Regions from separate parts of the Streptomyces sp. NPDC088923 genome, predicted to be linked through region 2. Evidence: riboswitches for the same ligand, from Rfam matches in the RefSeq annotation. Region 2 holds a riboswitch; the other holds the start of a gene.
The links. Region 2 has a riboswitch for S-adenosylmethionine ahead of thrC (threonine synthase). Riboswitches for the same ligand answer to the same signal wherever they lie in the genome.
Positions count from the first base shown of each region.

Region 1 (5,440 bases), on a different contig from region 2:
CCTGGACTCGTTCTCGACGTTCCTGCTCTTCCTGCTGATCTTCTTCACGCCGTGGAGCGCGATCAACCTCGTCGACTACTACGTCATCGCCAGGGAGCGGTACGACCTCCCGGCGCTCTCCGACCCGAACGGCCGCTACGGCGGCTGGCGCTGGCGCGCGATCATCACCTACGTCGTCGGCATCCTCATCCAGCTCCCCTTCATCTCGACCGAGTTCTACACGGGCCCGCTCGTCGGCCCGCTCGGCGGCGCCGACATCTCCTGGATCATCGGCCTGGTCATCCCGGCGGTCCTCTACGGGGCCCTGGCCCGCGGCGACCGCGCGGCCCGCGTCCCCGAGAAGATGATCTGGGGCGAGGTGGACAGCCCGTCGGAAGCGCCGCGTGCCGCGACGGCGGGGGACGCGGCGGCGCTGGCGGGGGAGGCGAGGGGCTGAGCCGACTCCGTACGGGAGGAGGGGACATGTGCGCACCATGAAGCCGTACCGGCCACGCGGTCGCGGCGGCTCGCATCCCGGCCCTTCGTGTGTGCCTAGGCTCGGGTCCGACCCGCACAGCCGACAGGGACGGAGACCGCAGGTGGCGACCGAAGAGCGGCAGGACAACGGTGACGGCGGCGGGGCGGGCGTGCCCCGGGTGCTCGTGGTGCGCAACAACGACGGGGACGGGGCGGGGAACTGGGAGCAGTGGCTCGCTGAAGGCGGGGTGCGGCTCGATGCCGTACGGGCCTGGGAGGGCGAGCCGCTGCCGGAACGGGTCGCCCACGACGGGCTGCTCGTCCTCGGCGGCGCCTACCTCCCCGACGACGACGCCCGCGCCCCCTGGCTCGCGGGGACCCGCGAACTCGCCCGGCAGGCGCTCGACGCGGGCGTCCCCTACTTCGGGATCTGCCTCGGCGGGCAACTCCTGGCCCACGTCGCCGGGGGAGAGGTGCGCGGGGAGCACGGGACGCCCGAGTTCGGCAGCGTCCGGCTCACCTTGCGCCCCGAGGCGGCCGACGACCCGCTCTTCCACGGGCTGCCCCCGCACCCGCCCGCGATCGAGAACCACGTCGACGCCATCACGGCGCTGCCGCCGGGCGCGCGGTGGCTCGCGAGCAGCGCCGACTGCCCGTACCAGGGCTTCCGCGTCGGCGCCGCGGCCTGGGGCGTCCAGTTCCACCCCGAGGCGCGCGCCGCGCGCATCACGCGCTGGAACCCGGAGCGCCTCGCCCGCCACGGCGCGCCCGACCCCGCGCACCTCCACGCCCACGCCCTGCGCGAGGCCCCCGAGGCCGAGGCCGCCTGGCGCACCCTCGCCCACCGCTTCGCCGCGCTGGTGACCGAGCGGAGGGGAGCGGGGGTGGCGTGAACGGTGCCGGGCGAGCGGCGCGCAAGGCCCCGCCCGCCCGTTCCGGTCACCTCGCCCCGTACTCCCGCGCCAACGCTCCCTTGAACGCCGGGCGCTCCGCGAGGCCGCGCGCCCAGGCGGTGAGCACCTCGCGCCCGGAGTGCGTGGCGAGCGCCTGGTGCGGCGCGCCGCCTGTCCGGGGCAGCGCGCCGAGCGCCACGAGCGCCGACCACGCGTCGACGTCCGCCGCCGTCAGCCGCTCCCCGAGGACGTACGGCGCGCGCCGCAGCCGCGCCGCGACGACGTCGAGCGGCGCCGTGCCCGGCGCGGCGCCCGTGAAGTCCCACGCCGCTTCGAGCCGGTCGGTCTCGGTGCCGAGCGCGGCGGGGCGCAGCGCGCACGCCCCGCACTCGGCCGACTCGCCGGGGCCGAAGCGGCCGTGCAGGTCGCGCAGGATGTCGGGCGTGTGGTTGCTGACGACGCGCCCGGTCCAGCGGTCGCACAGGGCGGGCACGGTGAGCGCTCCCGCGTAGTGCCGGCGCGTGGCCTCGTAGGAGCGGCGCAGGCTCTCGTACGCGGGCGAGCCGGGGCCTTCGAGCGGGACGAGGGCGAGGGTCTCGGCGAGACCGAGCAGCCGCACCGTCACCGCGACGCGCAGCGCGTCGGCGCGCCGGGGCGTCAGGTACAGCGCGTACCGGTGCGGGGCCGGGTAGAAGCCGTGCCCGCCCGCGACGCCGATGCGCTCCCGCACGACAGGTTCGACCGCTTCGCGCACACGCGGCAGACCACTGCCGGGCCGCGCGGTCGCGGGGGTACAGAGAGGAAGGTCGGGCGAGGAGGGGGCAAGGGTTTTGGACATGGTTCTCCCAGAAGAAGAGAGGGGAGCAGGGCGCGGCACAGGGGACGCACGGAGCGCCGGGATCGCGAAGGACCGAGGGGCGTCAGCGGACCGGTCGGCCTGTCGCCCCGCACACGCGCAGCAGGTCGATGTGGAGCCTGCGGGTGAGGGTGCGGCGCCGGGGGCACACCGGTGAAGGAGAACGGTCGGTACCGTGCGGGGCGAGAGCTCCGGACATGACACCCACCCCTCCCCAGCCACCCCACCGGGGCCGCGCTTGTCCCGCCGCCATGGCGGGACCAGGTCGTCACCCGGGGCACCCCATCGCGGTCGAAGGGTTGCCTGTCAGCGGGCCGGGGCCGATGAACCGCGCGCGGGACGAGCCGCGCGGGCGCTGACGATCGTGACCGTCTCCCCCAGTGTCGGGGCACCGCGACGGACCGTCAAGACGGTGTCCATCCGGAGGCGACCGACGCCCCTCAGCCACCGAACTCCCGCGCCAGCAGCCCGTACACGAACTCGTCGCCCCATCGCCCCTCCCACAGGTCGTTCTCCACCAAGTGGGCCTCGCGGCGCATGCCGAGGCGTTCGCAGACGCGGAAGGACGCGGTGTTCTCGGCGTCCACGCGGGCGTAGAGGCGGTGGGCGCCGAGGGTGAAGGCGAGGTGGGCGAGGGCGCGGGCCGCCTCGGTCGCGTAGCCGCGGCCCACCGCCCCCGGGTGCAGGGACCACCCGATCTCCGCCTGGCGGGCGCGCGGATCGCGCAGGTTCACGCTCACCTCGCCGGCGAGCGCGGGCACGCCGGGCGCGGGCGGCGTGGGGCACACCGCGAGGAGGACCCGGTCGCCCTCCTTCTCCCACGCGGGCGGCACGGCGATCACCGCCTCGCACTCGGCGCGCGTGCGGGGCGGGCGGTACAGGTAGCGGGCGACCTCGGGCAGGCGCTGGTACGCGTGCATCGCGTCGGTGTCCTTTGGCGTGAAGGGGCGCAGCGTCAGGCGGGGGGTGCGCAGGGGGAGAGCGGCGAGGAGGTCCACGGTGCGGCTCCGGGGTCGGGAAAGGGGCGAACCCGCCGATCCTTGGGCGCGGGGACCGCCCGGGGCAACCGGTATTCCGCCGTGCCGGGCCCGGAAAAATCATGCAAGCACGCTTGCTTGTTTTCTCCCGCGCTGTGATGCTGCACCGTGCGACGCCCCCACGCCGCACCAACCCCGGTGAGGAGTAACCGCGTTGACCCCCTCCGCCCCACTCGCCCCGCTCCGTGTCGGCAACGCCTCCGGCTTCTACGGGGACCGTTTCTCCGCCGTGCGTGAGATGCTCTCGGACGGGCCGCTCGACGTGCTCACCGGGGACTACCTCGCCGAGCTGACGATGCTCATCCTCGGCCGCGACCGGCTCAAGGACCCCGCGGCCGGGTACGTCTGCACCTTCCCGCGCCAGCTCGCCGAGTGCCTCCACCTCGTCGCCGAACGCGGCGTCCGCGTCGTCACCAACGCGGGCGGCCTCAACCCGGCGGGACTGGCCGGGGAACTGCGGCGGCTCGTGCGCCGCGAGGGGCTCGACATACCCGTCGCGTACGTGAGCGGGGACGACCTCCTCGCCCACCCCGAGGCGTCCGGCCGCGAGAGCTGGGGCGAGGGCGTGCTCACCGCCAACGCCTACCTCGGCGGCCACGGCATCACCGCGTGCCTGCGCGCGGGCGCCCAACTCGTCGTGACCGGGCGCGTCACCGACGCGGCCCTGGTCAGCGGTGCCGCCGCCGCGCACTTCGGCTGGGAGCCGACCGACCACGACCGTCTCGCGGGCGCCGTCGTCGCGGGGCACCTCCTGGAGTGCGGCGCCCAGGTCACGGGCGGCAACTACAGCGACTTCACCGCCCACGACGTACGCCGCCCCGGCTTCCCGCTCGCCGAGATCGCCGCCGACGGCAGCGCGGTCCTCACCAAGCACCCCGGCACGGGCGGCGCCGTCACGACGGGCACGGTCACAGCCCAGCTCCTCTACGAGACGGGCCCCGCGCGCTACCTCGGGCCCGACGTCGTCGCCCGCCTCGACACCGTGCGCCTCGTCCAGGAGGGCCCCGACCGGGTCCGTGTGCACGGCGTACGGGGCGAGGCGCCGCCGCCCACGCTGAAGGTGGGGCTCAGCCGTCTCGGCGGCCACCGGGGCGAGGTCGTCCTCGTCCTCACCGGACTCGACATCCCCGCCAAGGCCGCACTCGTGCGCGCCCAGCTCACCGAGGCCCTCGCCGAGCGGCCCCCCGCCCGGGCCGACTGGGAACTCGTCCGCACCGACCACCCCGACGCCGCCACCGAGGAGACCGCGAGCGCCCTGCTCCGCCTCGTCGTACGCGACGCGGACCCCGAGACCGTCGGCCGCCGGATCGGCGCCGCCGCCGTCGAACTCGGCCTCGCCGGATACCCCGGCTTCCACCTCACCGCGCCGCCGGGAAGGCCGTCCCCGTACGGCGTGTTCACCGCGACGACCGTCGCACAGACCGCCGTGCGCCACACCGCCCACCTCGCGGACGGCACCAGCGTCGCCATCCCGCCGCCCCCGCACACCGCGACACCCCCGGCGACCGTGCCCGCCGCCGAACTGCCCCCGCCGCCCGCCCCCGGACCCGTGCGCCGGGTCCCGCTCGGGCACGTCGCCGGGGCGCGCAGCGGGGACAAGGGCGGCGACGCCAACCTCGGCGTCTGGGCGCGCGAGCCCGCCGCGTGGCCCTGGCTCGTCCACCACCTCACCACCGAGCGGCTGCGCACCCTCCTCCCCGAGACCGCGCCCCTCCCCGTCACCCGGCACGTCCTGCCCCATTTGCACGCCGTCAACTTCGTGATCGAGGGCCTCCTCGGCGAGGGCGCCGCGGCGCGCGACCGCTTCGACCCGCAGGCGAAGGCGCTGGGGGAGTGGCTGCGCGCGCGCCACACCGACGTACCGGAGGGCCTGCTCGGCCCCGTCCCCGCACCGGAGCCCCCCGAAGCGCCTGAGGAGACCCGCGCGTGACCGCACTGACCAGCACCGTCGACCCCACCGCACCCGACCACCTCGCGCGCCGCGCCGCGCTCCTCGACAAGCTCGCCGCACTCGGCACCGAGCACGCCAAGGCCCTCGCGGGCGGCGGTGAGAAGTACGTGACGCGCCACCACGGGCGCGGCAAGCTCCTCGCCCGCGAGCGCGTCGAACTCCTCCTCGACCGCGACACGCCGTTCCTCGAACTGTCCCCGCTCGCCGGCTGGGGCAGCGACTGGGCCGTGGGCGCCTCGCTCGTCAC
Region 1 covers NZ_JBIVIO010000007.1:33,827-39,266, reverse strand. The annotation lists gene ACIP4O_RS23965 (purine-cytosine permease family protein) at 1-436, shown strand, start outside; gene ACIP4O_RS23960 (type 1 glutamine amidotransferase) at 579-1,349, shown strand; gene ACIP4O_RS23955 (cell envelope biogenesis protein OmpA) at 1,396-2,103, opposite strand; SAM riboswitch class IV at 2,435-2,575, opposite strand; gene ACIP4O_RS23950 (GNAT family N-acetyltransferase) at 2,646-3,203, opposite strand; gene ACIP4O_RS23945 (acyclic terpene utilization AtuA family protein) at 3,397-5,172, shown strand; gene ACIP4O_RS23940 (acyl-CoA carboxylase subunit beta) at 5,169-5,440, shown strand, end outside.
Region 1: another riboswitch for S-adenosylmethionine. It lies ahead of ACIP4O_RS23955 (cell envelope biogenesis protein OmpA); the one in region 2 lies ahead of thrC (threonine synthase).

Region 2 (5,440 bases):
CTCCGTGTACTCCGGGATCTCCCGCATCGGCGGCCGCTCCTCCGTGTCCACGGGATGCGTGTGCGCCGCGAAACCGCCCTCGGGCAGGCGGTCGAACTGGGTCAGCTCGGGGCGTACGAGATGGCCGCGCGCGAGCCGTACCTGCGCCGTGCGGTAGATCGTCGCCGCCATGCGGCCCAGCGCCTGCCCGTCCTGGTGGCGGTGCACCCGCACCCCGACGTCCACCTGCGCGAGCGCGTCGAGCCCCACCGTGTGCAGCGCGTCCACGAGGAGACCCAGCTCGACCCCGTACCCCACGGGGAACGGCAGCTGTTCGAGGAGCGAGCGCCGCCCCGCGTACTCGCCGCCCAGCGGCTGCACGAAACCCGAGAGCCGCGGCCAGTGCATGTTGAGCAGCGGGCGCGCCATGAGTTCGGTGACCCGGCCGCCCTGGCCGGGCTCGGAGCCGAGCGGACGGTCGTACATCGCCTTCACGAGATGCACGTCCCGCTCGGCGAGGAGCGGGCCGAGGATGCCGGTCACGAAGGCGGACCGGAAGTCCTTGAGGTCCGCGTCGACGAAACAGATCAGCTCACTGTCGGTCGCGAGCAGCGAGCGCCACAGCACCTCGCCCTTGCCCGGCACGGCGGGCAGCCGCGGCAGCACCGCGTCCCGGTGCACGACCCGCGCCCCGGCCGCGCGCGCGACCTCGGCGGTGCGGTCCGTGGAGCCCGAGTCGAGGACGACGAGTTCGTCGACGAGAGGGACGGCTTCGACGAGTTCACGCCGGATGACGTCGACGATCGCGCCGACGGTCGCCTCCTCGTTCAGTGCCGGAAGGACGACGGCCACCGAGGCCCCCGTGGCGCGTTTGAGCGCGGCGAGCCGTTCCACGGGCCAGTCGTTCGCGGTCCAGGAGCGATGCTCCAGCCAGCGTTCCACCTCTTCGATCACGGCGTCTGTCCCCTCGTGCGTACGGACCCGGTGCGAGGCCCTTCGACTGCCGCCCCTTGCGGAGGGCGCCGATGAGATCTTCATCTCGGCGTGCGGACGGCTCGCTCCACGATCCAGGGCTTCGGTTACAGTCTTGAACAACGCGGGTGACCATCCCATGTCGGGGTGCGCTGTCACCTTGTGTCACAAACGCCCCGGGCCCGAAGCCCGGGTGCCACAACGCTCATCCAGAGGGGCAGAGGGATACGGCCCGTTGAAGCCCCGGCAACCCTCCAGCCAGTCTCCGCGCGGTTCACCGATACCGCCACCGAAGGCCCTGGCTCGGGAAGGTGCCAATTCCGTCTCGCGGCGAGATGCGCCGCGGGGAAGATGAGGAGAAAGGGCCTCCCCATGGCTGTGCAAGCCGCCGAAACCCCGCAGAACACCACCTCCGCCGTCGACCTCGGCCCCGCCGTCGCGCTCTCCTGTCGCGAGTGCGGCGAGCGCTTCCCGCTCGGCCCGGTCTTCGCCTGCGAAAGCTGCTTCGGCCCCCTTGAGGTCGCCTACGAGCTGCCGTCCGGCGACGTCGAGGAACTGCGCCGCGCGATCGAGGCCGGCCCCAAGAACATCTGGCGTTACGCACCGTTGCTGCCCGTGCCCGCCGACGTGGCGAGCCACCCCAACACCAACCCCGGACTCACGCAACTCGTGAAGGCGGACCGGCTCGCGAAGGAACTCGGCGTCACCGGCGGCCTCTACGTCAAGGACGACTCCGGGAACCCCACGCACTCCTTCAAGGACCGCGTCGTCGCGATCGCCGTCGAGGCCGCGCGCGCCTTCGGCTTCACGACCCTGTCCTGCTCCTCGACGGGCAACCTCGCGGGGGCCGTCGGCGCCGCCGCCGCCCGCGCCGGCTTCCGCTCCTGCGTCTTCATCCCGCACGACCTGGAGCAGGGCAAGGTCGTCATGGCCGCGGTCTACGGCGGCGAGCTCGTCGGCATCGAGGGCACGTACGACGACGTGAACCGCTTCTGCTCCGAGCTGATCGGCGACCCGCTCGGCGAGGGCTGGGGCTTCGTCAACGTCAACCTGCGCCCGTACTACGGCGAGGGCTCGAAGACGCTGGCGTACGAGATCTGTGAACAGCTCGGCTGGGAGATCCCCGACCAGATCGTCATCCCGGTCGCCTCCGGCTCGCAGCTGACGAAGATCGACAAGGGTCTGAAGGAACTGATCAGGCTCGGTCTCGTCGCGGACAAGCCGTACCGGATCTTCGGCGCGCAGGCCGAGGGCTGCTCGCCGGTCTCGACCGCGTACAAGGCCGGGCACGACGTCGTACGCCCGCAGAAGCCGAAGACGATCGCGAAGTCCCTCGCGATCGGCAACCCGGCCGACGGCCCCTACGTGCTCGACATCGCCCGCCGCACGGGCGGCGCCGTCGAGGACGTGGACGACGAGCAGGTCGTGGACGCGATCAAGCTCCTCGCGCGCACCGAGGGCATCTTCGCCGAGACGGCGGGCGGCGTCACGGTCGGTGTCACGCGCAAGCTCATCGAGAACGGGCAGCTCGACCCCGCCCTGACCACCGTCGTCCTCAACACCGGCGACGGCCTCAAGACCCTGGACGCGGTCGCCCCGACCACCGGGCCCACCGCGACCATCCGCCCCGACCTGGACGCCTTCCGCGCCGCCGGTCTCGCGGGCTGAGCCCGGCCGGGCTCCGCTGAGCCCCGGCCGAGCCCGTCCCCCCAACTTTCCGCGCTGCCCGAGAAAGGCCACGCCATGAGCGTTTCCGTTCGTATCCCGACCATCCTGCGCACCTACACCGGCGGCCAGGCCGAGGTCCCCGCCGAGGGCGCGACCGTCGCCGAGGTCCTCGCCGACCTGGAGCGCAACCACACCGGCATCTCTGCCCGCGTCCTCGACGACGACGGCAAGCTCCGCCGCTTCGTCAACCTCTACGTCAACGACGACGACATCCGCTTCGAGCAGGGCCTCGACACCGCCACCCCGGACGGCACGGGCATCTCGATCATCCCGGCGGTCGCCGGCGGCTGCTGAGCCCCGCGCCGGACGGTCCCCGCCTCGCCCGTACCCCTCGCTTCACCCCTGCCCCCTCCGCACCACAAGCGGAGGGGGCAATTCCATGGGATTCGCAGGAGTAGAGTCGGGGTATTGCTTCGCCCCTTTCTTCACGGCGGCTCCAGGAATCCCCGACGCCGCACGCGCACCTGTCGGAAACCTGGGAATCAATTCCGCTTTCCGTGCCGCCCATTTGCGGCTTTGCGTTCCTTTTGCCGGGCCCGACGTGTCCTGAACTCCCGTGAATTCTCCGGCCATGTCAGGATGCGGGCCGAGCCGATTTCTCGTCCGACTGACCTGTTGCGGACGGCAGTTGGGCAGATACATTCAGCGGCGGTCGACGCGTTCCGGCGCACGCCCCCCAAGATTCCCGCGGGGGTGAGGTCTGACCCGGGTGCGCGAAGTGCGTTCCTGTGCAAGGGCCAGTAATAGGGGAGTTAGGCATGGCTCAGGGCACCGTCAAGTGGTTCAACGCGGAGAAGGGCTACGGCTTCATCGCGGTCGACGGTGGTGCGGATGTATTCGTCCACTACAGCGCGATCCAGATGGACGGTTACCGCACCCTGGAGGAGGGTCAGCGGGTCGAGTTCGAGATCTCGCAGGGCCAGAAGGGCCCGCAGGCGGACATGGTCCGCGCTGCCGCCTGAACAGCGCTCCGACCGGTACGGGGCCCCGCGGCCGCGTACGACACGACATGACGAGCACGGGCGAGGGCCCGCACCCGGAGAGCGGGGGCGGGCCCTCGCCGCGTGTGCGCGTACGCGCGGCGGGCGCGGCGGCCCCGGACGGGCCGGCGTCCGGGGCCGCCGCGCCCGCGCGCTTACACGCACGGGTGGCATGGGTCGGCCCCGGGTCGGGTAAGGCGCACTCAAGTGGCTTGCACTCGATGGGGCAGAGTGCTAATCATTAGCGTTAGCACTCTGATGGTGAGAGTGACAGAGAGACCGGGTCGGTGAGGCCCGGCGGCCCCGCCGTGGCAAGGAATTCGGCGCGGGTCCCAGGCCGTCCGTCGCGGGCGCCACACGGTCCCTCAGCCCACCCCGTGTCCTGGGAGGACCACTTCACATGGCCAAGATCATCGCGTTCGACGAGGAGGCGCGGCGCGGCCTTGAGCGCGGTATGAACCAGCTCGCCGACGCCGTCAAGGTGACCCTCGGTCCCAAGGGCCGCAACGTCGTCCTGGAGAAGAAGTGGGGCGCCCCCACGATCACCAACGATGGTGTCTCCATCGCCAAGGAGATCGAGCTGGAGGACCCGTACGAGAAGATCGGCGCCGAGCTGGTCAAGGAGGTCGCGAAGAAGACGGACGACGTCGCCGGTGACGGCACGACGACCGCGACCGTCCTGGCCCAGGCCCTGGTCCGCGAGGGCCTGCGCAACGTGGCCGCCGGCGCCAACCCGATGGCCCTGAAGCGCGGCATCGAGCAGGCCGTCGAGGCCGTCTCGGGCGCGCTCCTGGAGCAGGCCAAGGACGTGGAGACCAAGGAGCAGATCGCCTCCACCGCCTCCATCTCCGCCGCCGACACCCAGATCGGCGAGCTCATCGCCGAGGCCATGGACAAGGTGGGCAAGGAAGGCGTCATCACCGTCGAGGAGTCCCAGACCTTCGGTCTGGAGCTGGAACTCACCGAGGGTATGCGCTTCGACAAGGGCTACATCTCGGCGTACTTCGCCACCGACATGGAGCGCATGGAGTCGTCGCTCGACGACCCGTACATCCTCATCGCGAACTCCAAGATCAGCAACGTGAAGGACCTCCTTCCGCTGCTGGAGAAGGTCATGCAGTCCGGCAAGCCGCTGCTGATCATCGCCGAGGACGTCGAGGGCGAGGCGCTCTCCACCCTGGTCGTCAACAAGATCCGCGGCACCTTCAAGTCCGTCGCGGTCAAGGCCCCCGGCTTCGGCGACCGCCGCAAGGCCATGCTCGGCGACATCGCCATCCTCACCGGTGGCCAGGTCATCTCCGAGGAGGTCGGCCTCAAGCTGGAGAACGCCGGCATCGAGCTGCTCGGCCGCGCCCGCAAGGTCGTCATCACCAAGGACGAGACGACCATCGTGGACGGCGCCGGCGACAGCGAGCAGGTCGCGGGCCGCGTCAACCAGATCCGCGCCGAGATCGAGAACAGCGACTCGGACTACGACCGAGAGAAGCTCCAGGAGCGCCTGGCGAAGCTCGCCGGTGGCGTCGCCGTCATCAAGGCCGGTGCCGCGACCGAGGTCGAGCTCAAGGAGCGCAAGCACCGCATCGAGGACGCCGTGCGCAACGCCAAGGCGGCTGTCGAGGAGGGCATCGTCGCCGGCGGCGGCGTGGCCCTGCTCCAGGCCTCCGCGGTCTTCGACAAGCTGGAGCTCGAAGGCGACGAGGCGACCGGCGCTGCCGCCGTGCGCACCGCCCTGGAGGCCCCGCTCAAGCAGATCGCCGTCAACGCCGGCCTCGAAGGCGGCG
Region 2 covers NZ_JBIVIO010000001.1:567,206-572,645, forward strand. The annotation lists gene ACIP4O_RS02755 (glucosyl-3-phosphoglycerate synthase) at 1-933, opposite strand, end outside; SAM riboswitch class I at 1,154-1,309, shown strand; gene thrC (threonine synthase) at 1,324-2,619, shown strand; gene ACIP4O_RS02765 (MoaD/ThiS family protein) at 2,695-2,973, shown strand; gene ACIP4O_RS02770 (cold-shock protein) at 3,438-3,641, shown strand; gene groL (chaperonin GroEL) at 4,060-5,440, shown strand, end outside.